Regions from separate parts of the Lonsdalea populi genome, predicted to be linked through region 4. Evidence: predicted binding sites of a transcription regulator. Region 4 holds the regulator's gene; each other region holds the start of a gene.
The links. Region 4 encodes CRP, which controls carbon source genes, mostly activating them, when cyclic AMP is high. Its sites were predicted from a motif close to ATGTGANNNNNNTCACAT; they were not measured.

Region 1 (5,896 bases), 1.5 Mb from region 4:
TGGAACTGCAGCGTAATGACCGATGCGCCGCCGGCGCTTTGGCTCGACATCTGCTTTAGCCCGGAAATGCCGCCGAATTGGCGTTCCAGCGGAGCGGTCACCGCCGACGTCATGACGTCGGGGCTGGCACCGGGATAGAGCGTGAACACCTGGATCGTCGGGTAGTCGACTTCCGGTAGCGCGGAAACGGGCAGGGCGCGATAGCCGATGATCCCGGCCAGCAAAATCGCCACCATCAACAACGTGGTGGCGACCGGGCGCAGAATGAACAGTCGGGACGGGCCGCCGCCCTGATTCGGCGTGCTGTCCTGCATCAGGGCGTCTCCGCTTTTTTCGCCTGGCGATCTTTACCGGCGGTTGTGGACGCTGGCTCGGTGGAGGCGGAAGGGATTACGTCAACCTTCATGCCTTCCGTGAGACGGTCGATACCGTCCGTCACGACCTGTTCACCTGCATTTAGGCCGCTATTGATGACCACGTTCTGTCCGTACTGGATACCGATGGATACCAGATGCTTGCTCGCCTGATTTTCGTCATTCAACAACCAGACGAAGTGGCCTTCGTTGCCCATTTGCACGGCGGAGGCGGGCGCTAGAACCGCGTTTTGCAACGTATCTACCTTCATCCGGATGTTCACAAATTGATTGGGAAACAGGCGATCTTCGCTGTTTTCAAAACGCGCTTTCAGTTTGATGGTGCCGGTGGTGGCGTCGATCTGGTTATCCATGCTGAGCAACCGGCCTTGCGACAGCATCTGCTGGTTGGCGCGGTCCCAGGCTTCGACAACGACGGGCCGATCGGATTTCTGAGCCTTGAGAATAGTGGCGATACTGTCTTCCGGCAGCGAGAAAATGGCGTCGATGGGGTGCGTCTGCGTCAATACCAGCAGATCGTCCGTACTGGTGATATAGTTGCCGACATCGACCAGACGCAGGCCGACGCGGCCGCCGGCGGGAGCGGTTATCCTGCTGTACGTCAGCTGCAACAGGGCGCTGTCCAGCGCACCCTGATCGGTCTGGACGGCGGCTTCGTACTGCTTCACCAGCGAGGCCTGCGTATCCAGCTCCTGACGCGACACCAGATTGGTTTTCACCAGCCCCTGATAACGCGCCAGATCCCGGCGCGCATTGGCGAGCAGCGCCTGGTCTCTGGCCAACTGTCCTTTCGCCTGAGCGACGTCCACCTCGAAAGGCCGCGGGTCGATTTCCGCCAGCAACGCGCCGGCGGCCACCTGCTGGCCTTCTTCAAAGTGCAGCGCCATCAATTGTCCGCTGACCCGGCTGCGCACGGTGACGGTATTCGCCGACGTGACGGTGCCGAGTCCGGTCAGGTAGTAAGGCACCGAGGCGGTAAACGAGCGCGCGACCTGCACCGGCGGTGTGGTCATGGAACGATGACCTTCGCCTCTGCCGCCGTTGGAAGCGGCTTTTTCCGTTGAGCTCGCGGGCGGGGTCGTGGAGTAAAAATATCGCCACGCAATAACCACTACGACGATAACGGCGATCAATGACAGCAAGCGAAAGAGACGTTTGGTATTCATAGTAATGAAACGAGATCTCCGATGCCCCAAAGTGGGGGAATTAGCAAAGAGAGCGATGCTTGGTCTATAGGGTAAAGTGCTTATAACTATAGAGAGTAAATATGAAACATAAATTAAGACAATAAGGAAGAGAACTTCGTGAGGATAAAAAAACACCCGGTTATCGTTTGATGACCGGGTAGCGTTAACGCAAAGAGGTAAGCTGGAAAGGCTTAGAGCACCAGTCCGGCAATAGCCGCAGACAGCAGGCTCACCAGTGTGGAGCCGTAAACCAGCTTCAGTCCGAAGCGGGATACGGTGTTGCCCTGTGCTTCATTTAGGCCCTTGATCGCCCCTGCCACAATTCCAATGGAGGAGAAGTTGGCGAAGGAGACCAGGAAAACAGACAGAATCCCCACGCTGCGCGGAGACAGCTGGGCAGAAACTTTCTGCAATTCCATCATGGCGACGAATTCGTTAGACACCAGTTTGGTCGCCATAATGCCGCCTACCTGCAGGGCTTCATTTGCCGGGATACCCATGATCCAGGCAACGGGGTAGAAGAAGTAGCCGAGAATTTCCTGGAAGCTAAGGCCGAAGATTGCACTGAACAAGGCGTTAATGGCGGCGATAAGCGCGATAAAACCAATCAGCATGGCGGAGACGATGACGGCTACTTTGAAGCCGGTGAGAATGTAATCTCCCAGCATTTCGAAGAAGCTCTGATTTTCGTGAATGTTGCTGAGTTGTAGTTCCGGCTCATCATCGACGCTGTACGGGTTAATCAGGGACAGGACGATGAACGTACTGAACATGTTGAGCACCAGCGCGGCCACCACGAACCTGGCGTCCAGCATGGTCATGTAGGCGCCGACAATAGACATGGACACGGTGGACATCGCCGTCGCCGCCATCGTGTACATTCTTTTTTCCGACATCTTGCCCAGAATATCTTTATAGGCGATGAAGTTTTCCGATTGTCCCAAAATCAGCGAGCTCACCGCGTTGAAGGATTCCAGCCTGCCCATTCCGTTCACTTTCGACAGCACGGTTCCGATTACGCGAATGATAAAAGGCAGAACTTTGATGTATTGCAGGATACCGATCAACGCAGAGATGAAGACAATGGGGCAGAGTACCTTGAGGAAGAAAAAGGCCAGACCTTGAGCATTCATGTTGCCAAAGACGAAGTTGGTGCCTTCAGCGGCAAAACCGAGCAACTTGTCGAACATGCTCGCGAATCCGGTGACGAAACCTAACCCTATGGAAGAGTAGAGGAAGAAATAGGCCAGTACGATTTCTATGACTAAGAGCTGGATGATATAGCGGATACGGATGCTTTTTCGATCGCGGCAGATCAAAAGCGATAAGCCGGCGATGACGATTAGCGCCAGGACGAATTGCACGAGATGGGACATGTTTGCTCCAGATATGATACAGGCCAAATTTTCACGTTAGGTTGGTAACGTCGGCGTCAACATTGAGAGTAGATACGCTGGGCGCGAATTATATATTGGAAAATAACCTAAACTAAAGCATTGGTCTCATAGCATTAACTTTTATTCGGCTCAGTGGCGCCGGGGACCAGCGCTTTGCTGACTAAGTCTTGTACGAACGCGGCTGCTTTTCAGCGGCTACTTTAAGGCGAGTTTAAGTAAAAAGGAGATTGCCTATGACTGCTTCAACCCCTTCCCGAGAGCTTGGACGTTCTGGGATCCACGTTCCTTTGATCACTTTCGGCGGTAACGTTTTCGGCTGGACTATCGATGAGCCAACCTCGTTTAACCTGCTGGACGCGTTGGTGGATCAGGGACTCAATTTTATCGATACGGCGGATGTGTACTCCGTATGGGCAGATGGCAACCAGGGCGGCGAATCTGAAACGATTATCGGCAACTGGCTAAAGAAAAGCGGTCAACGCGACAAGGTCATCATCGCGACCAAAGTTGGCATGGAGATGGGAAATGGCGCTAAGGGGCTGGCTCCCGCCTACATTCGTCGCGCTGTTGAGGACTCTCTGCGTCGTCTGAACACGGACTATATCGACCTCTATCAGGCCCATACCGACGATAAAGCGACGCCGCTGGAAGATACGCTGTCAACATTCGATGCGTTGATTCGAGAGGGTAAAGTTCGCGCTATCGGCGCCTCGAATTATGAGGCTGACCGATTGGTTCAGGCGCTGCAAATGAGTCAAGACCACCAGTGGGCACGTTATGAAACGCTGCAGCCTGAATACAATTTGTATGACAGGCAGCACTATGAATCGGGTCTGGAAGCGATAGCCAAAGAGTATGGACTGGGCGTTATTAGCTATTATTCGCTGGCTAGCGGATTCTTGTCCGGTAAATATCGCCACCCGGAAGACGCCTCCAAAAGCTTACGGGGTAAAGGCGTCGTGGATCGTTATCTCAATGATCGGGGCATCAAGATCGTAGAGGCATTGGATCAGGTCGCGAAGGCACATAATGTGTCGTCCAGCCAGGTCGCGCTGGCCTGGTTGATCGCGCGTCCGAGCGTGACTTCGCCAATCGCCAGCGCCACGTCGGTTCAGCAGGTCGCCGAACTGGCTGCTGCGACCCGATTGTCTCTGACAGCGGAGGATATTGCTGTGCTGAATAGCGCAAGCCAATAGTGATGAGGTAAACATAAGCGCGCGTACTCGTTTATGACAGGGCGCGCGTACCACCCCCCATTACGGAGACGCACTTTCAGCTGACGTCTACAATCGCGTAAAAGAAGAAGAGAACAACCGAAGATTACCTATGTCGTTATTCCCGTTCACTTATTTTCTGCCGTCCCGATCTTTGATGACAAGCACTATGGTCTTGTCATAGACCACATTCTTTTTTTTTTGCACTTTTTTCTTTCCTCTTTTTTGTCCGTTTATTTAGTTTTCGTATTATTTATTGTCATGATAAAAGTATGCCTAATCCTTCGCTGAGTTAAAAATTAGCAGGAAAGGGAGTTAGTCATCAGGAAATGAAAGCGGCAATAAAAATAAATGGCGTATTTTATTTCAATGTCACTCACTTAATAAAAATCACACGATTGTTTTTCGGCAGGAAGAAATAGTTTGGCGTGGGAAGGTTAAATAAAAAGAGCAGGAAGCGCGGTAGTTTGCAGAGTCGGTGATTAAGCATGAATCGACATTTAAAAATAAAAATGGCCCCTGAAATTCAAGGGCCATAATCCTTCTCGGGATATGACGCAGTGAGTCGCTACGTCATCATCTCATGTGAAAGGCGAGTGCGATTAAGCCTGCGGCTGAGTCACAACGTCTTTAATACCTTTCACTTCGATTTCTACACGACGATCCGGGGCCAGGCAGTCGATCAAGGCTTTACGGCCTTTCACGCTGTCACAGGTAGAACCGGTAACCGGGTTAGATTCGCCAAGACCACGGGCAGAGATTTTGTCAGCCGGGATGCCTTTGGCAACCAGATAGTCAACGACGCTCTGAGCACGGCGAGTGGACAGGCCTTCGTTATACTGTTCTGAACCCAGACGGTCAGTGAAGCCCAGGACGACTACGGAACCGTCTTTAGGATCCATGGTGCTCAGCTGAGTGTACAGCTGGTCCAGAGAGCTCTGGCCTTCAGGACGCAGTTCTGCTTTGTTAAAAGTGAACAGTACGTCAGATTTCAGAGTGAAGCGTTTGGTCTGAACGACCGGAGCCGGCGCCGGAGTCGGTGCTACGACCGGAGCTGGAGTTTCCTGACCGAAACGGTAAGAAACGCCAACGCTCAGCATGCCGTTATCAGGACGACCGCCAACGGTACCTGCGTCGCCGATGTTGTTAACCCACTGGTAGTCCAGACGAGTAGCCCAGTTTTTGGTGACTGCATATTCCAGACCTACTGCAGCCATCGGAGAAATACCGGTGTCGTTGCCGCCGCGGCCAGTCACGTCGTCGTGGCTGTCAGCACGCCAGAAAAAACCACCCAGACGAGTATAAACGTCCAGATCGTCAACGATCGGGTAGCTCAGTTTGGCAGCCAGCTGAACGCCCTGTGCTTTAAAGTTACCACGGTTTTCACCGGTGTACTTCATACGGCCCAGCCAGTCATAACCCAGTTCGAAGCCCAGGTATTGGTTAGCTTGATAACCACCGAAGGCGCCAGCGCCCAGTTGGTTTTCGTGCGGGGAGTTAGTGGTTTGGTAACCGTTGCCGTACAGGCCAGTGTCATGGAACTGAGACCAGCCCAGTTTGGCGCCTGCGTACCAGGTATTGTCGTTAGGTGCTGCTTGAGCTACGGAAGCCAAGCCAGCCAGTGCCACTGCAACTGCGATAGCTGTTTTTTTCATTTTTACGCCTCATTATCATCCAAACAGGTAATTAACTCTTCGAGATAATAAACCTTTGGTTAAAATCTT
Region 2 (5,896 bases), 960 kb from region 4:
CAGTCGCGTTAAAGCGCTGTCCGAATCTCGTCTGGGTGACGCTTACCGCATCACCGAGAAGCAGGAGCGCTATGCTCAGATCGATATCATCAAAGCTGACGTCGCTGCCGCACTGCTGGCCGAAGACGAAACGCTGGATGAAGGTGAAATCAGCGATATCCTAGGCAGCATCGAGAAAAATGTCGTTCGTAGCCGGGTTCTGAGCGGCGAGCCGCGCATCGATGGCCGTGAAAAAGACATGATCCGTGGGCTGGACGTCCGTACCGGTGTTCTGCCGCGCACGCATGGTTCTGCACTGTTCACCCGCGGTGAAACTCAGGCATTGGTCACCGCCACGCTGGGTACAGAACGCGATGCGCAGACGATTGACGAACTGACCGGCGAGCGTACTGACCGCTTCCTGCTACACTATAACTTCCCTCCTTACTCCGTGGGTGAAACGGGCATGGTCGGATCGCCGAAACGTCGTGAAATTGGTCACGGCCGTCTGGCGAAGCGCGGCGTGTTGGCCGTTATGCCGAAGGCGAGCGAGTTTCCGTACACCGTTCGTGTGGTTTCCGAAATCACTGAGTCCAACGGTTCTTCATCCATGGCTTCCGTCTGTGGCGCGTCTTTGGCGCTGATGGATGCGGGGGTGCCGATCAAAGCGGCCGTTGCCGGTATCGCGATGGGTCTGGTGAAAGAAGGCGAGAACTTCGTCGTATTGTCTGACATTCTGGGTGATGAAGACCATCTGGGCGACATGGACTTCAAAGTCGCTGGTAGCCGAGATGGCGTTACCGCGCTGCAGATGGACATCAAGATTGAAGGCATCACCCGCGAAATCATGCAGGTGGCCCTGAACCAGGCGAAGGGTGCGCGTTTGCACATCCTGGGTGTGATGGAAGAGGCGATCAGCACGCCGCGTGGCGATATCTCTGAATTCGCACCGCGTATCCATACCATCAAAATCAGCACTGACAAGATTAAAGACGTTATCGGAAAAGGCGGCTCGGTCATCCGTGCTCTGACCGAAGAAACGGGTACGACAATCGAAATCGAAGATGATGGTACGGTGAAAATTGCTTCCACCGACGGCGAAAAAGCAAAACACGCGATTCGTCGTATCGAAGAGATCACCGCAGAAATCGAAGTCGGCCGTATTTACCAAGGTAAAGTGACCCGTATCGTTGACTTCGGCGCGTTTGTGGCCATCGGCGGCGGTAAAGAAGGTCTGGTTCATATTTCTCAGATCGCCGACAAGCGTGTTGAGAAAGTGACTGATTATCTGGAAATGGGTCAGGAAGTTCCCGTCAAGGTACTGGAAGTAGACCGTCAGGGGCGCGTCCGCCTGAGTATGAAGGAAGCGACTCCTACATCCCAAGAGCCTGCGGCAGCCTCCGGCGAAGAATAACGGATAATCGTTTGGCAGCTCCTTACTGAGTTAAGGAGCTGCGTGTATGATGGGGAAGGATATCCTTATAGAAACCGTCGGGGGACAGGATGTTCATCCTTTGTTTGTCTTCTTCGGGAGTGGGTAATGAAGCCTTTCTTGCGCTGGTGTTATGTCGCGGCAGCACTCATGCTGGCAGGATGCAGCAGCATGGATTGGCGCAAAAATGCCGTTTTGGCGGTCCCGTTGCAGCCGACGCTGCAGCAGGAAGTCATTCTGGCTCGTATGGAGCAAATCCTGGCCAGCCGAGCGCTCACTCCTGATGAACGAGCACAGCTGTTATATGAGCGCGGAGTGCTGTATGATAGCTTGGGGCTACGGGCATTAGCGCGAAATGATTTTTCACAAGCGCTTTCTATCCGTCCCGACATCCCAGAGGTCTTTAATTATCTGGGGATTTACTTAACGCAGGCAGGCAATTTTGATGCTGCCTATGAAGCGTTTGATTCTGTACTAGAGCTTGATCCAACTTATAATTATGTGCGTCTCAATCGGGGGATCGCTTTGTACTACGGCGGTCGGTACCAATTGGCGCAGGATGATCTGCTAGCGTTTTATCGAGACGACCCCAATGATCCTTTCCGTTCCCTGTGGCTGTATCTGGTCGAGAAAGAAATCGACCCGGATAAGGCCGTAAGCGCATTAAGAACGCGCTACGAGGGAGCAAAGAAAGGTGTGTGGGGATGGGCTATTGTCGAATTCTACCTGGGCGAAATCAGTGAAAAGACACTGATGCAGCGCTTACAGGAAGAAGCAAAGGATAACACTTCGCTCGCTGAGCATCTCAGTGAAACTGACTTCTATTTAGGTAAGCATTACCTAAGTCTGGGGGACAAGGACACCGCTTCGGCGCTGTTTAAGCTGACGGTGGCTAACAACGTTCATAACTTTGTTGAGCACCGCTATGCATTGTTGGAATTGGCGCAGTTAGGCCAAGAGCAAGACGACCTATCAGGATCGGACCAGCAATAGCTGACGAACAATATTCAGCCTGGAATCACAACGATTTCCATCGCCTTCACTGGTGAGGGCTCTTTTGTTCGCTTTTTAATCCAATTTGAGCCGGTTCACACTTTTCAATGAAAATGACTGAAAATTTTCTCGACGAGTTATGTAGACTGGCCGCCATCTACGAGGCACGTGTACATGACTAAGCTTGAAACCTCTTTTGCCGATTTGGGGCTGTCTGCTCCGATTATTAATGCCCTGATCGATCTGGGCTACGAAAAGCCTTCGCCGATTCAGGCGGAATGTATTCCTCACCTGCTGAATGGTCGCGATGTGCTGGGTATGGCACAGACAGGCAGCGGTAAAACCGCCGCATTTGCGGTGCCGTTACTGAATAACCTGAAGCCTGAGATAAAGGCGCCTCAGATTCTGGTGCTTGCGCCGACCCGTGAGCTGGCGGTTCAGGTCTCTGAAGCATGCAATGACTTCGCTAAACATATGCACGGCGTCAACGTGGTTGCCCTGTACGGCGGCCAGCGTTATGACGTACAGCTGCGCGCTTTGCGTCAGGGACCGCAGATTGTGGTCGGTACGCCGGGTCGTTTGCTCGACCATCTGAAACGCGGCACGCTGGACCTGTCCAACCTGAGCGGTCTGGTACTGGATGAAGCCGATGAAATGCTGCGTATGGGCTTCATCGAAGACGTAGAAAACATCATGGCGCAGATCCCGGCTGAACATCAGACCGCACTATTCTCCGCTACGATGCCGGAAGCGATTCGTCGTATTACCCGTCGTTTCATGAAGGATCCGCAGGAAGTGCGTATCCAGTCAAGTCTGACGACGCGTCCCGATATCAGCCAGAGCTACTGGATGGTTCACGGCGTTCGTAAAAACGAAGCGCTAATCCGTTTCCTTGAAGCGGAAGATTTTGATGCCGCGATTATCTTCGTTCGTACCAAAAACGCGACGCTGGAAGTGGCTGAAGCGCTGGAGCGCAGCGGCTATAACAGTGCCGCGCTTAACGGCGACATGAACCAGGCTCTCCGTGAGCAAACGCTGGAACGTCTGAAAAATGGTCGTCTGGATATTCTGATTGCGACTGACGTTGCTGCACGTGGTTTGGATGTTGACCGCATCAGCCTGGTCGTGAACTACGATATCCCGATGGATGCGGAATCTTACGTTCATCGTATCGGCCGTACCGGTCGTGCGGGACGTGCCGGTCGTGCGATTCTGTTCGTTGATAACCGCGAACGTCGCCTGCTGCGTAACGTTGAACGCACCATGAAGCTGACCATTCCTGAAGTGGAACTGCCGAACGCAGAACTGCTGGGCGAACGCCGCCTGGCCAAGTTTGCCGCCAAGGTTCAAGTTCAACTGGAAAGCAGCGATCTGGATATGTACCGCGCGCTGCTGGCTAAACTGCAGCCGCAGGAAGAGCTGGATATGGAAACGCTGGCTGCCGCACTGCTGAAGATGGCGCAGGGCGAACGTCCGCTGATCCTTCCGCCGGATCCGGTATTCGATCGCCGTCCGCGTCGTGAAATGCGCGATCGTGACGATCGTTTCGACCGTCGTCGTGAAGGTGGCCGCGATAATGCGCATGACGGTGACGGTGACCGTCCGCAGCGCCGCGAGCGTCGTGATGTCGGAGATATGGAACTGTATCGCATTGAAGTGGGCCGCGATGATGGTGTTGAAGTTCGTCACATCGTGGGCGCGATTGCAAATGAAGGCGACATCAGCAGCCGTTACATCGGTAACATCAAGCTGTTCGGTACTCATTCTACGATTGAGCTGCCGAAAGGGATGCCGGGCGACCTGCTGTCCCACTTCACGCGCACGCGTATTCTCAACAAACCGATGAACATGCAGCTTCTGGGCGATGCTCAGCCACACGAGCGTCGTGAAGGTGGCCGTGGTGGTCGTTCATTCGGCGATCGTCCTAACGGTGCTCGTCCGGGCAACGGCGGCCGTGGTCGCTCTTTTAGCGGCGAACGTCGTGAAGGCGGTGGTGAACGTCGCGGAAGCCGCGTGCCACGTCAGCCGTCCAACACGTAATCATCTGGACTAACGTAGTCACACGCATCAAGCCAGCCTCCGGGCTGGTTTTTTTTGTCAGTCGATCCGCGCTTCCCGCATCACTTCCTGCTGTAATCCCGCTACTATTTCAAATGAACGCAGTCTGGCCTGATGGTCGAAGATCGAGGCGTTGATCATCAACTCATCCGCCTGAGTTTGCCTCAGCAGCATCTGTAACCCATGACGTACCTGTGAGCGATCGCCCACGATGGAAAGCCGCAGGGTCTGTTCAACCGAGAGTTGTTCGGCCGGCGTCCAAACGTCATCCATCTCTTGTACCGGCGCGGGCAGCGGCCCCGGCACGCCACGGCGCAAATTGATGAACTGCTGCTGCTGCGATGTAAACAGGAAACGAGCATCGGCGATGCTCTCCGCAGCGATGACGTTGATGCAGATCATCGCGTAGGGCTGCGACTGTTGCGCGGAAGGCTGGAATCTATCGCGATAGAGTTGCAGTGCCTGAATCAGCATATCCGGCGCAAAGTGGGCGGCGAAAGCAAACGGCAGCCCCAACGCAGCGGCTAACTGCGCGCTATACAGGCTGGAGCCCAGCAGCCAGATCGGTACGTTAAGACCCTGACCCGGTACGGCCTGCACCGTCTGATCCGGCTGTGCCGGGGCCAGATAACGCTGCAATTCCTGAACATCCGCAGGGAAATCATCCTCTTCCCCTTTTAAATGACGCCGCAAAGCGATCATGGTGCGGCGATCGCTGCCCGGCGCGCGCCCCAGTCCCAGATCGATGCGCCTTGGATAGAGGGATTCCAGCGTTCCGAACTGTTCGGCGATCACTAGCGGCGCATGGTTGGGCAGCATGACTCCGCCGGAGCCTAGCCGAATGTGTTCGGTGCCTGCCGCCAGATAGCCGAGCAGAACGGAGGTGGCCGCGCTGGCGATACCGGTCATATTGTGATGCTCGGCGAGCCAGTAGCGGTGATATCCCCATTGCTCTGCATGCCTAGCTAAGTCCAGAGAGCGGTGAAAGGCGTCGCGCGGTGTTGCTCCAGCAGGAATGGGGGCCAGATCCAGTACGGAAAAAGTGACAGGTTGTTGTGACATAGGCATGATTCACCGGGTTAAGGGCCAACCCGGGAGCAGGCCAACCGCAAAATATTATCGAACAATCATAGTACGCAATATTCAGCGGTAGTAGCGGATGAGGCGTGCGGATGCCCCGGCGTTTAGAGCCTCCGGCGAGGTCAGTCTACCAGCTCCAGGCCGGGCAGACGGTGCCAGTACCCGTTACATTCTTTCTCCTGATGCAACGGCAGCGGCTGTGCGCCGTGTTCGTTGGCGCGAAACTGATCGAGCACGTCCAGCGTTTCTATACCGAGCGGCGAGATCCGGATGATATCCACGAGCCCCTCCATAGAGGCCAGCTCGTTGCCGAGGTTATAGCAATATCCACTCTGGGTCTGAATGCCGTTGAGC
Region 3 (5,896 bases), 1.9 Mb from region 4:
GACGCGCGCAGTTGCTGCTCATTTCACGGATAATCTCTTCAGTGAACAGGCCCGGCTGGCCGGATACGCCGATCAGCACGGTCGGCTTGGCATTTTGCATCACTTCCAGCAGAGAGATTGCGTCGCTGCTGACGTCCCAATGCGCGATGTTCTCGCTCTTCTGCACCAGCGGGCTTTGGAAGTTAAGCAGGTTTGGCAGCTTGTCGGTCAGCAGGCCGAAACGGTCGACCATGAAGACGCGAGAGCGGGCTTCTTCATCGGCCAGCCCTTCGGCCACCATCTGCGCGATAATCTGTTCGGCGATGCCGCACCCGGCGGAACCGGCCCCGAGGAAAGCGACGGTCTGGTCGCGCAGCTGGCTGCCGGCGGCGCGGCTGGCGGCAATCAGGCTGCCCAGCGCCACGGCGGCGGTGCCTTGAATGTCGTCGTTGAAGCTACAGATTTCGTCCCGGTAGCGGTTCAGCAGCGGCATGGCGTTGCCCTGTGCGAAGTCTTCGAACTGCAGCAGTACGTTCGGCCAGCGGCGTTTGACCGCCTGAATAAATTCGTCCACAAAGGCGTAGTATTCATCGCCGGAAATGCGCGGGTGGCGCCAGCCCATGTAGAGCGGGTCGTTCAGCAATTGCTGGTTGTTGGTGCCGGCATCCAGCACCACCGGCAGGGTGTAGGCCGGGCTGATGCCGCCGCAGGCGGTGTACAGCGACAGCTTGCCGATAGGGATGCCCATGCCGCCGATCCCCTGATCGCCCAAGCCCAGAATACGTTCGCCGTCGGTCACCACGATGACTTTAACGTTTTGTTTGGTGGCGTTCTGAAGCATATCGTCGATATGCTCACGGTTCGGGTAGGAGATGAACAGGCCGCGCGCGCGGCGATAGATATCAGAGAAATGTTCGCAGGCCTCGCCCACGGTCGGCGTGTAGATAATCGGCATCATCTCGCTCAGATGGCCCTGCAAAAGCCGGTAGAACAGCGTCTCGTTGGTATCCTGAATGTTGCGCAGATAGACGTGCTTTTCGATATCGTTTTTGAAGCCTTCGTATTGACGCCAGGCGCGTTCGGCCTGCTCTTCAATAGTTTCGACTGCATCCGGCAGCAGGCCGGTCAGGTTAAAGTGCGATCGTTCTTCTTCGGTAAAGGCGCTGCCTTTGTTCAGTAGCGGAAATTCGAGCAGGATGGGGCCAGCATAAGGGATATAGAGGGGGCGTTTACTTTCATATTCTAATTCCATGACTTTTAGCTCTTTTTTTTAGGGGTAACAGAAATGGGTTCAGGTGCAGCAATGAAACGAAGTGTCTTTAAAATCTTAAAGAACCCACCGAATATGTACAGGCAATGTTAATTAAAATAATTACATATGACTTGCATTCAACTAAAAAGTGAGCAAGGTCACACCCTGTTCAGCCTCGGACAACAATCACGTAATAACTACGTACCGTAAATCAACATCTCCCAAGGCCCCCAACATGGCCTGGGCTGCGCTCCATTGACTGATGACGGCCTGTTTCCGTTCGACCAGCACCGCATGACGTAAATCCCCGGTTTTTTCCCCGGACAGATTCATTAGGTTCAGCGCCGCCTGTAGCGGCGGCAGGCTGGGGTTGAAGGCCGCGTTTTCTGCATAACAGCCGGTGTAGATCGCGCCTGAGTAGGTCTGCAGGGCGATGCCGCTGTAGGCTTCAGTGTACGGCGCATGGCTGCGGTTGGCCGCCGCCAGCGCGGCCTGCACCAACGTGTCCTCGCTATATAATCTCAACCCGTGATGAACCTGATCCATCAGCAGCGCGGCGACATTCAGATCGCGCGGGCCGAAGGCGTCGGGCAGATAGTGAGAGAGAGGTTGAGGCGTGCGTTCGGGCAAGCTGATGGCGATCGTCGTTGCCGAGTTGAGTTCGTTGATGAACTGACGACAGTGCCCGCAGGGCGAATAGTTGACGGTCAGCGTGCGCAGCGCGCGCTCATGGCGCAGCCAGGCATGAGTGATGGCGCTTTGCTCCGCATGCACGCTTTGTTGCAGGGGCAGGCCGGGGAACTCCATGTTGGCGCCGAAATAGAAATTGCCGCTGGCGCCCTGGGCGACCGCACCGACCTGAAAATGCGAGATGGGCGCATGGGCGCAGGCCGCCGCCAGCGGGAGCAGCGCCAGCGCGAGCTGCGTTTCGTCGACCTGACCGGCGAGACAAAGACGTCCAACGTCTGCGGCGGAGAGCCACGCGGCGAAATCTCCCCGATTAAGCATCGGCGTGAGCACCGCCTGCATCGCCTCGGGTAACTGGTTGAGTGCGGCGTGAAACCGTGATTGCATTTACGTCCCCTTTTCATTTCATTGTTCTTTTTTCAAGCATAGCGGACAGCCGAAGTCGAACCGCTTAAATGTGATCTTTAGCACAATGACATGAAATGGAACGAAAAGTTGAGCGCCATTTTTGATCAAAATATGACGCGCGTGAGCGCTCATCCATATAAGGCGGAGAGCGCTTCTGTCCTTAGTGCGCCATCAGCAGCAACAGCGGGAAGACGAACGGCGCGAACAGCGACGTCATGATGCCGCAGATGACTAGGGCCAGGGAGCTGAACGCGCCTTCCTGAAAGTCGACCTCCGCGCAGCGGGCGGTGCCCAACGCGTGGGATGCGGTGCCCATCGACAGTCCGCGCGCCGACTTCACCGTAATCTTCAGGCGGTTGAGCAGCGTGTGTCCCATCACCGCGCCGAGGATGCCGACGAAGATCACGCAGACGGCGCTAATCGCGGGGATGCCGCCTATTGAGCTGGCGACCGCCATCGCGATAGGGGTGGTGACGGATTTGGGCAGGACCGACGCGGCGATTTCCGGCGTTGCGCCCAGCCACAGCGCTACCAGCGTGCCGCTGACGATAGCGGTCAGGCTGCCGACAAAGCACACCGTAATAATGGATTTCCACCGGGCGCGAATTTGATGAATCTGTTCATACAGCGGAAACGCCAGCGCGACCACGGCGGGCTGCAACAGGTTGTTCAGCACCTCGCTGCCTTTGAAATAGTGTTCGTAAGGAATGCGCAGCAGCAGCAGAACGGGAATGATGATGAGCATGGACACCAGCAGCGGATTCAGCAGCGGCATGTTCAGTTTTATCGCCACTTGGCGCGCGCCGAAGAACACCAGCAGCGTCAGCGGCAAGGACCACCATAAATAGGTCAGCATTGCTTTTTTTCCTTAGCTGCCTGCGGGGCTCCCGGCAGTGTCCTTTCCCTGTGCATGATCTGAGTGCAGTAACCGACCACCACCATCACAATCAGCGTACTGATCAGGCAGGAAACGACGATAGGACCAAACTGGCTGCGCAACAGATCGAAATAGCTCATCACGCCGACGCCGATGGGGACGAACAGCAAAGCCATATAGCGGATCAGCAGATGACAACCGGGCCGGACCCAGTCGGCGGGAAGGATTTGCGAAGAGAGCAGGGCGAAAAGGATCAGCATGCCAATGATGCTGCCGGGGATGGTGATAGGCAGTAACGCGGATATCGTATTGCCTGCGTAAAGACACAGGTAAATCAATACGAAAGCGCGTAAATACTGCCAGCAGCGTGTGATCGTATTACGCATGGGAGGATTCCTGATTCACTGAGGAAATTTATGATAGCGCTAACCGAAAGCCGGTGCTACGGGTTGCGCAGCACCGTTTCCCCCTTGTGGAAACCGCAGCGTTTTCACCACGGGAACCGGATTTAGTCGAACAATTCATCCTGCGATAAGGCTTCGGCGATCGCCTCCGTCAGTCGGGACAACGATTCTGCTGAAATAATATACGGCGGCATGAGGTAGATCAGTTTGCCAAATGGCCGGATCCAGACACCTTTGTTAACAAAAAAGCGCTGCAGCCGCGCCATATTCACCGGCGCGACGGTCTCCACCACGCCGATGGCGCCCAGCACGCGGACGTCAGCCACGCGCACAGAGGCGGCCAGCGGCAGTAACGCGGCGCGCAGCTGCGCCTCAATCGCCGCGACCTGAGACGGCCACTGCCCTTCTTCCAGCAGCGCCAGGCTGGCGTTGGCGGCCGCACAGGCGAGCGGGTTGCCCATAAAGGTGGGGCCGTGCATAAAACAGCTCGCCTCGCCGTCGCTGATGGTGTCGGCGATATGGCGGGTGGCGAGCGTGGCGGACAGCGTCATATAACCACCGGTCAGCGCTTTACCGAGGCAGAGAATGTCCGGCGCGATGCCCGCATGTTGGCAGGCGAACAGCTTGCCGGTGCGGCCGAAGCCGGTGGCGATCTCGTCGGCGATCAGCGGGATGCCGTACCGGTCGCACAGCTGGCGCACCCGACGCAGATAATCGGGATGATAGAACCGCATACCGCCTGCGCCCTGCACGATAGGTTCCAGGATCACCGCCGCGATGCTGTTCGCCTGCCGTTCGATGATCGCCGCCAGCGAATCGGCGTCTTCTTCTCGCCAGGGGGCGTCAAAACGGCACTGCGGGGCATCGGCGAACAGGTGCGGCGGCAGGTAACCCCGATAGAGGCTGTGCATCGAATTTTGCGGATCGCACACCGACATCGCGCCCAGCGTATCGCCGTGATAGCCGTGGCGCAGCGTGACAAACTGGCGACGCGACTGCCCCTGCGCCTGCCAATACTGCAACGCCATCTTCATGGCGACCTCAACCGCCACCGACCCGGAATCCGCCAGAAAGACGCACTCCAGCGCGTCAGGGGTCATCGCCAACAGCCGACGACACAGGTCGATGGCGGGCGCATGGATTATGCCGCCGAACATAATGTGGGACATGTGGCTCAACTGTTCAGTGATGGCCTGATTGATGCGGGGATGGTTATAGCCGTGGATCGCGGCCCACCAGGAGGACATGCCGTCCACCAACGTGCAGCCATTCTCCAACTGGAGTTCCACGCCGTGCGCGGCGCTCACCGGATAGCAGGGCAGTGGCTGGGTCATGGACGTATACGGATGCCAGATATGGCGTTGGTCAAACTGAAGATCGTCTAAAGTGATCATAATCCGTCAACTAAATCTAATTCAATTTGGTTGACAGTATATCCCCATAAATTACACTGACGACATCTTTTTCACCCGGAGTTGTCGTGATGTCAGAACGCGTTCAATGGACGTTGGAACAGGCGCAAGACCTGTTTAATCAGCCTTTTTTGGAGCTGATGTATGAGGCGCAGACCGTTCATCGGCAGCATTTCGATCCGCGCCAGGTTCAGGTCAGCACGCTGCTGTCTATTAAGACCGGCGCCTGCCCCGAAGACTGCAAATATTGCCCCCAGAGTTCCCGTTATCATACCGGCATCGAAACCGAGCGTCTGATGCAGGTCGAGCAGGTGATGACCTCCGCCCGTCAGGCCAAGGCCGCAGGCTCGACCCGTTTCTGTATGGGCGCCGCCTGGAAAAACCCGCACGAGCGCGACATGCCCTATCTGGAAGAGATGGTGCGCGGCGTGAAAGCGCTGGGCATGGAAACCTGCATGACGTTGGGGACGTTACAAGGCGATCAGGCGGAGCGACTGGCGGAAGCGGGGCTGGATTTTTACAACCATAACCTTGATACCTCGCCGGAATTCTACGGCAGCATCATCACGACCCGAACTTATCAGGAACGTCTGGATACGCTCGGCAAAGTGCGCGAAGCGGGGATCAAAGTCTGTTCCGGCGGGATCATCGGTCTGGGCGAAACGGTGCGCGACCGCGCCGGTCTGCTGGTCCAACTGGCCAATCTGCCGACGCCGCCGGAGAGCGTGCCGATCAACATGCTGGTCAAGGTCAAAGGCACGCCGCTGGCCGAAAACGAGGACGTCGATCCGTTCGATTTCGTGCGGACCATCGCCATCGCCCGCATCATGATGCCGACGTCGCACGTCCGTCTGTCCGCCGGGCGCGAGCAGATGAG
Region 4 (5,896 bases):
GCGATGCTGATGGCGATGACTGAACCCACGTATTCCCCGCGGGAGAGGCTAAAACCGGCTACGGCACCCAGCGCCATCAGCCAGGCTTTCGGGTTCAAAAATTGCAGCAGTGCGCCCTGATAAAGAGGCATCGGTCGCGGCGGCGCCGTTTGCGTGTCGAGCTTCTCATAGCGCGCGCTGGCGATTTTGAACGCCAGCCACAGCAGATAGGCGCTACCCAAAATTTTGAGCGCGAGATGAAGCGAAGGATAGAGTAGAATCAGGCTTCCCAATCCCAGCGCAGCCAGCAGCAGTACACTTTGCATCCCGATCATGATGCCGACCATCAGCGGCATGGAGCGGAGAAAACCAAAATTAGCAGCGGAAGCGGTGAGTAGCATATTATTGGGGCCTGGGGTAATCGCTGCAACCCACAGGAAGCCAAGCATGGAAAGGAATAGATTGAAGTGCGCCATGTAATTGAAAAGGCCTTCTAACAAACGAAATTTGCAGTTGTTCAACCTAGCAGCGTGATGTCGCCGGTACAAGCTTTTGACTATGAATATTCATCCCACGACTAGCCAGATGTTTCGTCCCCTGGCCAGTATGTACAACCCCCATTTGCAAACCTTGCTTCCCCGTCTGTTACGGCGACGCGCACTGCTCAAGCCACTCTGGCAGACGCTTGAACTGCCGGACGGCGATTTTCTCGATCTGGCCTGGAGCGAAGATCCCATGCTGGCCCGCGATAAACCGCGGGTGGTTTTGTTCCACGGACTGGAAGGCAGTTTCTACAGTCCCTATGCGCACGGTCTTGTGGCGGCCTGCCATCAACGGGGCTGGCTGGCCGTCGTCATGCATTTTCGCGGCTGCGGCGGCACGCCCAACCGCACGCCCCAGATGTACCACTCCGGAGAGACCGAGGATGCCCGCTATTTTTTGCGCTGGCTGAAGTCGACTTACGGCGATGCGCCTACCGCGGCCATCGGCGTCTCGCTGGGCGGCAACATGCTGGCCTGCCTGCTCGGTCAGCAGACGGAAGAGCCGTTGCTTGACGCAGCGGCCGTCGTGTCCGCGCCGCTGATGCTGGAGCCTTGCTGCCGCCATATCGAAAAAGGCTTCTCACGCTTTTATCAGCACTATCTATTGCGGCTGTTGAAACGTAATGCTATCCGCAAACTGGCGGCCTATCCGGATACGCTACCGGTTCACCTGCATCAACTGAGAAAAATTCGGGGACTGAGGGAGTTCGATAACATGATTACCGCTCGTATTCATGGTTTTACCGACGCCAATGACTATTATGCGCGCAGCAGCGCCCTGCCCCTGCTGCCGAACGTCCGCACGCCGCTGTTGATCGTCCACGCCAAGGACGATCCGTTCATGACGAAGGACGTCATCCCTGCGCTCACGTCGTTACCGCCTAATATTGAGTATCAGTTGACGAAACACGGCGGACATGTCGGTTTCGTGGGCGGCTCATTATTAAAACCGAAACTGTGGCTGGAGCAGCGCATTCCCGACTGGCTCACCCCACATCTGGAGCGATGAGGTGATTATTCCCTGGCAAGAACTCGCGGCGGATACGCTGGAGAATCTGATTGAGTCTTTCGTCCTGCGCGAAGGCACCGACTACGGCCAGCATGAGCGCACGCTGGAACAAAAGGTGGCGGACGTCCGCCGCCAGCTGGAAAGCGGCGAGGTGGTGCTAGTCTGGTCCGAACTGCATGAAACGGTTAACCTCATGCCGCGCACCCAGATCAAAACCGGGCACGATTTGTAACGGCATTGCCGCTGCCCGTTGATGCAAAAATGGCGTGGCGCATCGGCGCAAACAGGGTAACAATGAAGGTCGAATTCCCGGCGTTCCCCGCTGGGTTTTACCGTCTATTGTGGAGTGGCAGCACTATGTCGCATCAACACCCTATCATTGCCGTGACCGGATCAAGCGGCGCCGGCACGACCACTACCAGCCTGGCGTTCCGAAAAATTTTTCAGCAGCTGAAAATCCGCGCCGCAGAACTTGAAGGCGACAGCTTTCACCGCTACACCCGTCCGGAAATGGACATGGCCATCCGCAAAGCGCGAGATCTGGGCCGCCACATCAGTTATTTCGGCCCGGAGGCGAACGATTTCACCCTACTGGAACAGGCATTCGCCGACTATGGCAGCCAGGGGACCGGTCAGAACCGCAAATATCTGCATACCTACGACGAAGCCATTCCCTACAACCAGGTGCCCGGCACATTTACGCCCTGGGAAGCCATGCCTGATCCGACGGATGTGTTGTTCTATGAGGGCTTGCACGGCGGCGTCGTCACCGAGCAGCACAACGTAGCTCGCCATGTCGACCTGCTGGTCGGCGTCGTGCCTATCGTGAACCTCGAGTGGATCCAGAAGCTGTACCGCGACGTTAACGAACGCGGGCACTCGCGTGATGCGGTCATGGACTCCGTCGTCCGCTCGATGGAAGACTACATCACCTATATCACACCGCAGTTTTCCCGCACCCATATCAACTTCCAGCGGGTGCCGACCGTCGATACGTCCAACCCCTTCGCTGCGAAAGCGATCCCGTCGTTGGACGAAAGTTTGGTGGTCATTCATTTCCAGCGCCTGGAGAATATCGACTTTCCCTATCTGCTCACCATGCTGCAAGGGTCGTATATTTCTCATATCAATACGCTGGTGGTGCCCGGAGGCAAAATGGGACTGGCGATGGAATTGATCATGACGCCGCTGGTGCAGCGGCTTCTGGAAGGCAAGACGATAAAGTAAGAGCCTAAGGATCCGGCCTGGGCAGGCCGTATACGGCTCAGTCGAGGGTTATCACCTCGTGGCTATGAGTGATATTGACCGCCGCTCCCAGCATTAGCGCCACCGAGCAGTATTTGTCTGCCGACAGGGACACCGCACGCGATACGGCCTGTTCGGTCAACTCCTTACCGGTCACGATGAAATGCAGGTTGATGGCAGTGAACAGGCGGGGCGCTTCCTGTCTGCGCTCGGAGGTCAGGCGCACCTCGCAATCCGCCACATCGTGACGTCCTTTTTGCAGAATAGACACGACGTCGATAGCGCTGCATCCCCCCGCCGACATCAATACCACTTCCATCGGACTCGGCGCTTTGTCGCCCGCATTACCATCCATAATAATCTGGTGGCCGGAGGCGGATTCGCCGATAAACGTTAACCCCTCAACCCATTTTACCCGCGCTTGCATAGTCTTTCACTCCCACTCAACTTTTTTTGAAATTTTATCGCGCTTATGCAGAAAATGCCTGTGTATCAAGGCGTAATTATGCTGAAGCGAGACAACACAAGACAGTACTCCCAACCTGTGTTACAAACAGAGGCAGCATCCGGTGCGTTCTGCGCAATGCTGAAAACAGCAGTTTGCAGAGTCACCTGACAGAAAGGCTTCAGTCAATTTCCTGACATATTTCCGCCCAACGGAATTTGAATTATAACTAGAGTTATCATGCCTTACAGGGAACTCTGAGCCCTGTGATTTACGTAGTGAATTACAACAGAGGATAACAGCGAATGGTTCTTGGCAAACCGCAAACAGACCCGACTCTTGAATGGTTCCTTTCTCATTGTCATATCCACAAGTACCCCTCAAAGAGTACGCTGATTCACCAAGGTGAAAAAGCAGAAACGCTTTACTACATCGTAAAGGGTTCCGTTGCCGTATTGATAAAAGATGAAGAAGGAAAAGAGATGATCCTTTCCTATCTGAATCAAGGGGATTTCATTGGTGAGCTAGGCTTGTTCGAAGAGGATCAGGAACGCAGCGCATGGGTGCGAGCCAAGAGCGCCTGCGAAGTTGCCGAGATTTCCTATAAAAAATTCCGCCAGCTGATTCAGGTCAATCCCGATATTCTGATGCGTTTGTCATCCCAGATCGCTCGTCGCCTTCAGGTCACCTCACAGAAAGTGGGCAACCTGGCGTTTCTTGACGTTACCGGCCGCATTGCACAAACGCTGCTAAACCTCGCCAAACAGCCTGACGCCATGACGCACCCGGACGGGATGCAGATTAAAATCACCCGTCAGGAAATCGGTCAGATCGTGGGCTGCTCTCGCGAAACCGTGGGTCGAATTCTGAAGATGCTGGAAGATCAGGAGCTGATTTCAGCGCACGGTAAAACCATCGTGGTCTTCGGTACGCGTTAATCTCAACCACTCGACTCGTGAACAGCGCGCAACGCGCTGTTCACTCTTCGTCTAAAAATGCTATTGGCCGTTTACCACCTGTGCGACCGCTTTCGCAAACAGCGCCATCCCCTCATCAATATCGTCCAGTTCAATCACCAGCGACGGCACAAACCGAATGACGTCCGGTCCAGCAACCAGGATCATGACGCCTTGCTCGGCCGCGGCCGTCAGGAAATCACGCGCCCGTCCATGCCATTGGGGTTTCAGCTGAGCGCCTAATAAGAGGCCCATACCGCGAATGCCGTCAAAAATGTCAAACTGTTCATTAATGGCTTCAAGCGCGGAAATAAAGCGATCGTGCCTGGCGGAGACGCCTGACAGCACTGCGGGTGTATTGATCACATCCAGCGCCGCTTCCGCCACCGCACAGGCCAGAGGATTGCCGCCGTAAGTGGTGCCATGAGTACCGACCTTCATGACAGAAGCGACGTCTTCGGTGGTCAGCATCGCGCTGATGGGGAATCCGCCGCCCAGCGCTTTGGCGGTGGTCAGAATGTCAGGCGTCACGCCATAGTGCATATAGGTAAACAGTTCGCCGGTACGCCCCATGCCACACTGCACTTCATCAAACACCAGCAGCGCCTGATTGTGATCGCACAGCTCCCGCACGCCTCCGATAAACGCCTGCGTGGCTGGCAGCACGCCGCCTTCGCCCTGCACCGGCTCCAACACCACGGCGCAAGTGTGATCGTCGATCACCGCCTTCACCGCATCCAGATCGTTGAACGGCACATGAATGATATCGGCGGGCTTCGGCCCGAATCCATCGGCGTACTTCGGCTGACCGCCTACCGACACGGTAAACAATGTGCGGCCATGAAAGGCCTGATGGAAGGCGATAATCTTAGTTTTATAGGGGCTGAAGCGTTCGATGGCGTAATGACGCGCCAGTTTGAAGGCCGCTTCGTTGGCTTCCGCGCCAGAGTTGGCGAAAAACACGCGTTCGGCGAACGTTGCGGCAATCAGCTTGCTCGCCAGTCGCAACGCCGGCTCGTTGGTGAAAACGTTGCTGGTATGCCACAGCGTTTCGCCCTGCGTTTTAAGGGCATTCACCAGCGCAGGATGGCAATGACCCAACGCTGTAACGGCAATACCTCCGGAAAAATCGATATATTCCTTACCCTGCTGGTCCCATATCCGGCTACCTTTCCCCTTTACCGGTACAAACTGGGCCGGCGCATAAACAGGAAGGATTACCTTATCGTATGTATCGCGCGTCACCGCGGTTTTATCTGTTGCCATCTGCTGCCCCGCTTTTACGATTTCATGTCTCAGTGAGAATATAGTCATCAAATATGCATAAAAAATCAGATTCAGGCAATCAATAACCCATCTGGAAAGCAAATCAGCGGCGGACTCATTTTCTGTGCAGAAAATTGCGCAACAACTGGTGTCCCTGCTGGCTCAGAATACTTTCCGGATGGAACTGTACTCCCTCCAGCGGTAGGCTGCGATGGCGTATCCCCATGATTTCATCCATTTTACCTGCGCTATTTTCTGTCCAGGCGGTGATTTCAAAGCAGTCTGGTAAAGAAGCACTTTCAATAATTAAAGAGTGATAGCGCGTCACCGTCAGCGGCTGCGCCAACCCGGTGAAAACGCCGACGTCACGATGGCGGATAGGCGAGGTCTTCCCGTGCATGACTTCGCGCGCGCGCACAACCTGAGCGCCGAAGGCCTGCCCCAACGCCTGATG

Region 1: the regulator CRP is predicted to act here: its motif matches at 2,949-2,966, upstream of I6N93_RS11670 (NupC/NupG family nucleoside CNT transporter).
Region 2: the regulator CRP is predicted to act here: its motif matches at 2,488-2,505, upstream of yrbN (protein YrbN).
Region 3: the regulator CRP is predicted to act here: its motif matches at 2,374-2,391, upstream of cdd (cytidine deaminase).

Annotation. Positions count from the first base shown of each region.
Region 1 covers NZ_CP065534.1:2,656,866-2,662,761, reverse strand. The annotation lists gene I6N93_RS11680 (MdtB/MuxB family multidrug efflux RND transporter permease subunit) at 1-314, opposite strand, end outside; gene I6N93_RS11675 (MdtA/MuxA family multidrug efflux RND transporter periplasmic adaptor subunit) at 314-1,540, opposite strand; gene I6N93_RS11670 (NupC/NupG family nucleoside CNT transporter) at 1,753-2,937, opposite strand; gene I6N93_RS11665 (aldo/keto reductase) at 3,192-4,154, shown strand; gene ompA (porin OmpA) at 4,775-5,827, opposite strand.
Region 2 covers NZ_CP065534.1:3,192,353-3,198,248, reverse strand. The annotation lists gene pnp (polyribonucleotide nucleotidyltransferase) at 1-1,393, shown strand, start outside; gene nlpI (lipoprotein NlpI) at 1,520-2,404, shown strand; gene yrbN (protein YrbN) at 2,512-2,586, shown strand; gene I6N93_RS13965 (DEAD/DEAH family ATP-dependent RNA helicase) at 2,579-4,444, shown strand; gene I6N93_RS13960 (luciferase-like monooxygenase) at 4,502-5,524, opposite strand; gene I6N93_RS13955 (U32 family peptidase) at 5,665-5,896, opposite strand, start outside.
Region 3 covers NZ_CP065534.1:2,234,476-2,240,371, reverse strand. The annotation lists gene I6N93_RS09850 (NAD-dependent malic enzyme) at 1-1,231, opposite strand, end outside; gene cdd (cytidine deaminase) at 1,418-2,305, opposite strand; gene I6N93_RS09840 (CidB/LrgB family autolysis modulator) at 2,487-3,182, opposite strand; gene I6N93_RS09835 (CidA/LrgA family protein) at 3,176-3,589, opposite strand; gene bioA (adenosylmethionine--8-amino-7-oxononanoate transaminase) at 3,712-5,001, opposite strand; gene bioB (biotin synthase BioB) at 5,091-5,896, shown strand, end outside.
Region 4 covers NZ_CP065534.1:289,924-295,819, reverse strand. The annotation lists gene I6N93_RS01350 (LysE family translocator) at 1-455, opposite strand, end outside; gene I6N93_RS01345 (hydrolase) at 565-1,530, shown strand; gene I6N93_RS01340 (YheU family protein) at 1,532-1,762, shown strand; gene I6N93_RS01335 (phosphoribulokinase) at 1,888-2,757, shown strand; gene I6N93_RS01330 (OsmC family protein) at 2,795-3,202, opposite strand; gene crp (cAMP-activated global transcriptional regulator CRP) at 3,526-4,158, shown strand; gene argD (bifunctional acetylornithine/succinyldiaminopimelate transaminase) at 4,219-5,442, opposite strand; gene I6N93_RS01315 (aminodeoxychorismate synthase component II) at 5,558-5,896, opposite strand, start outside.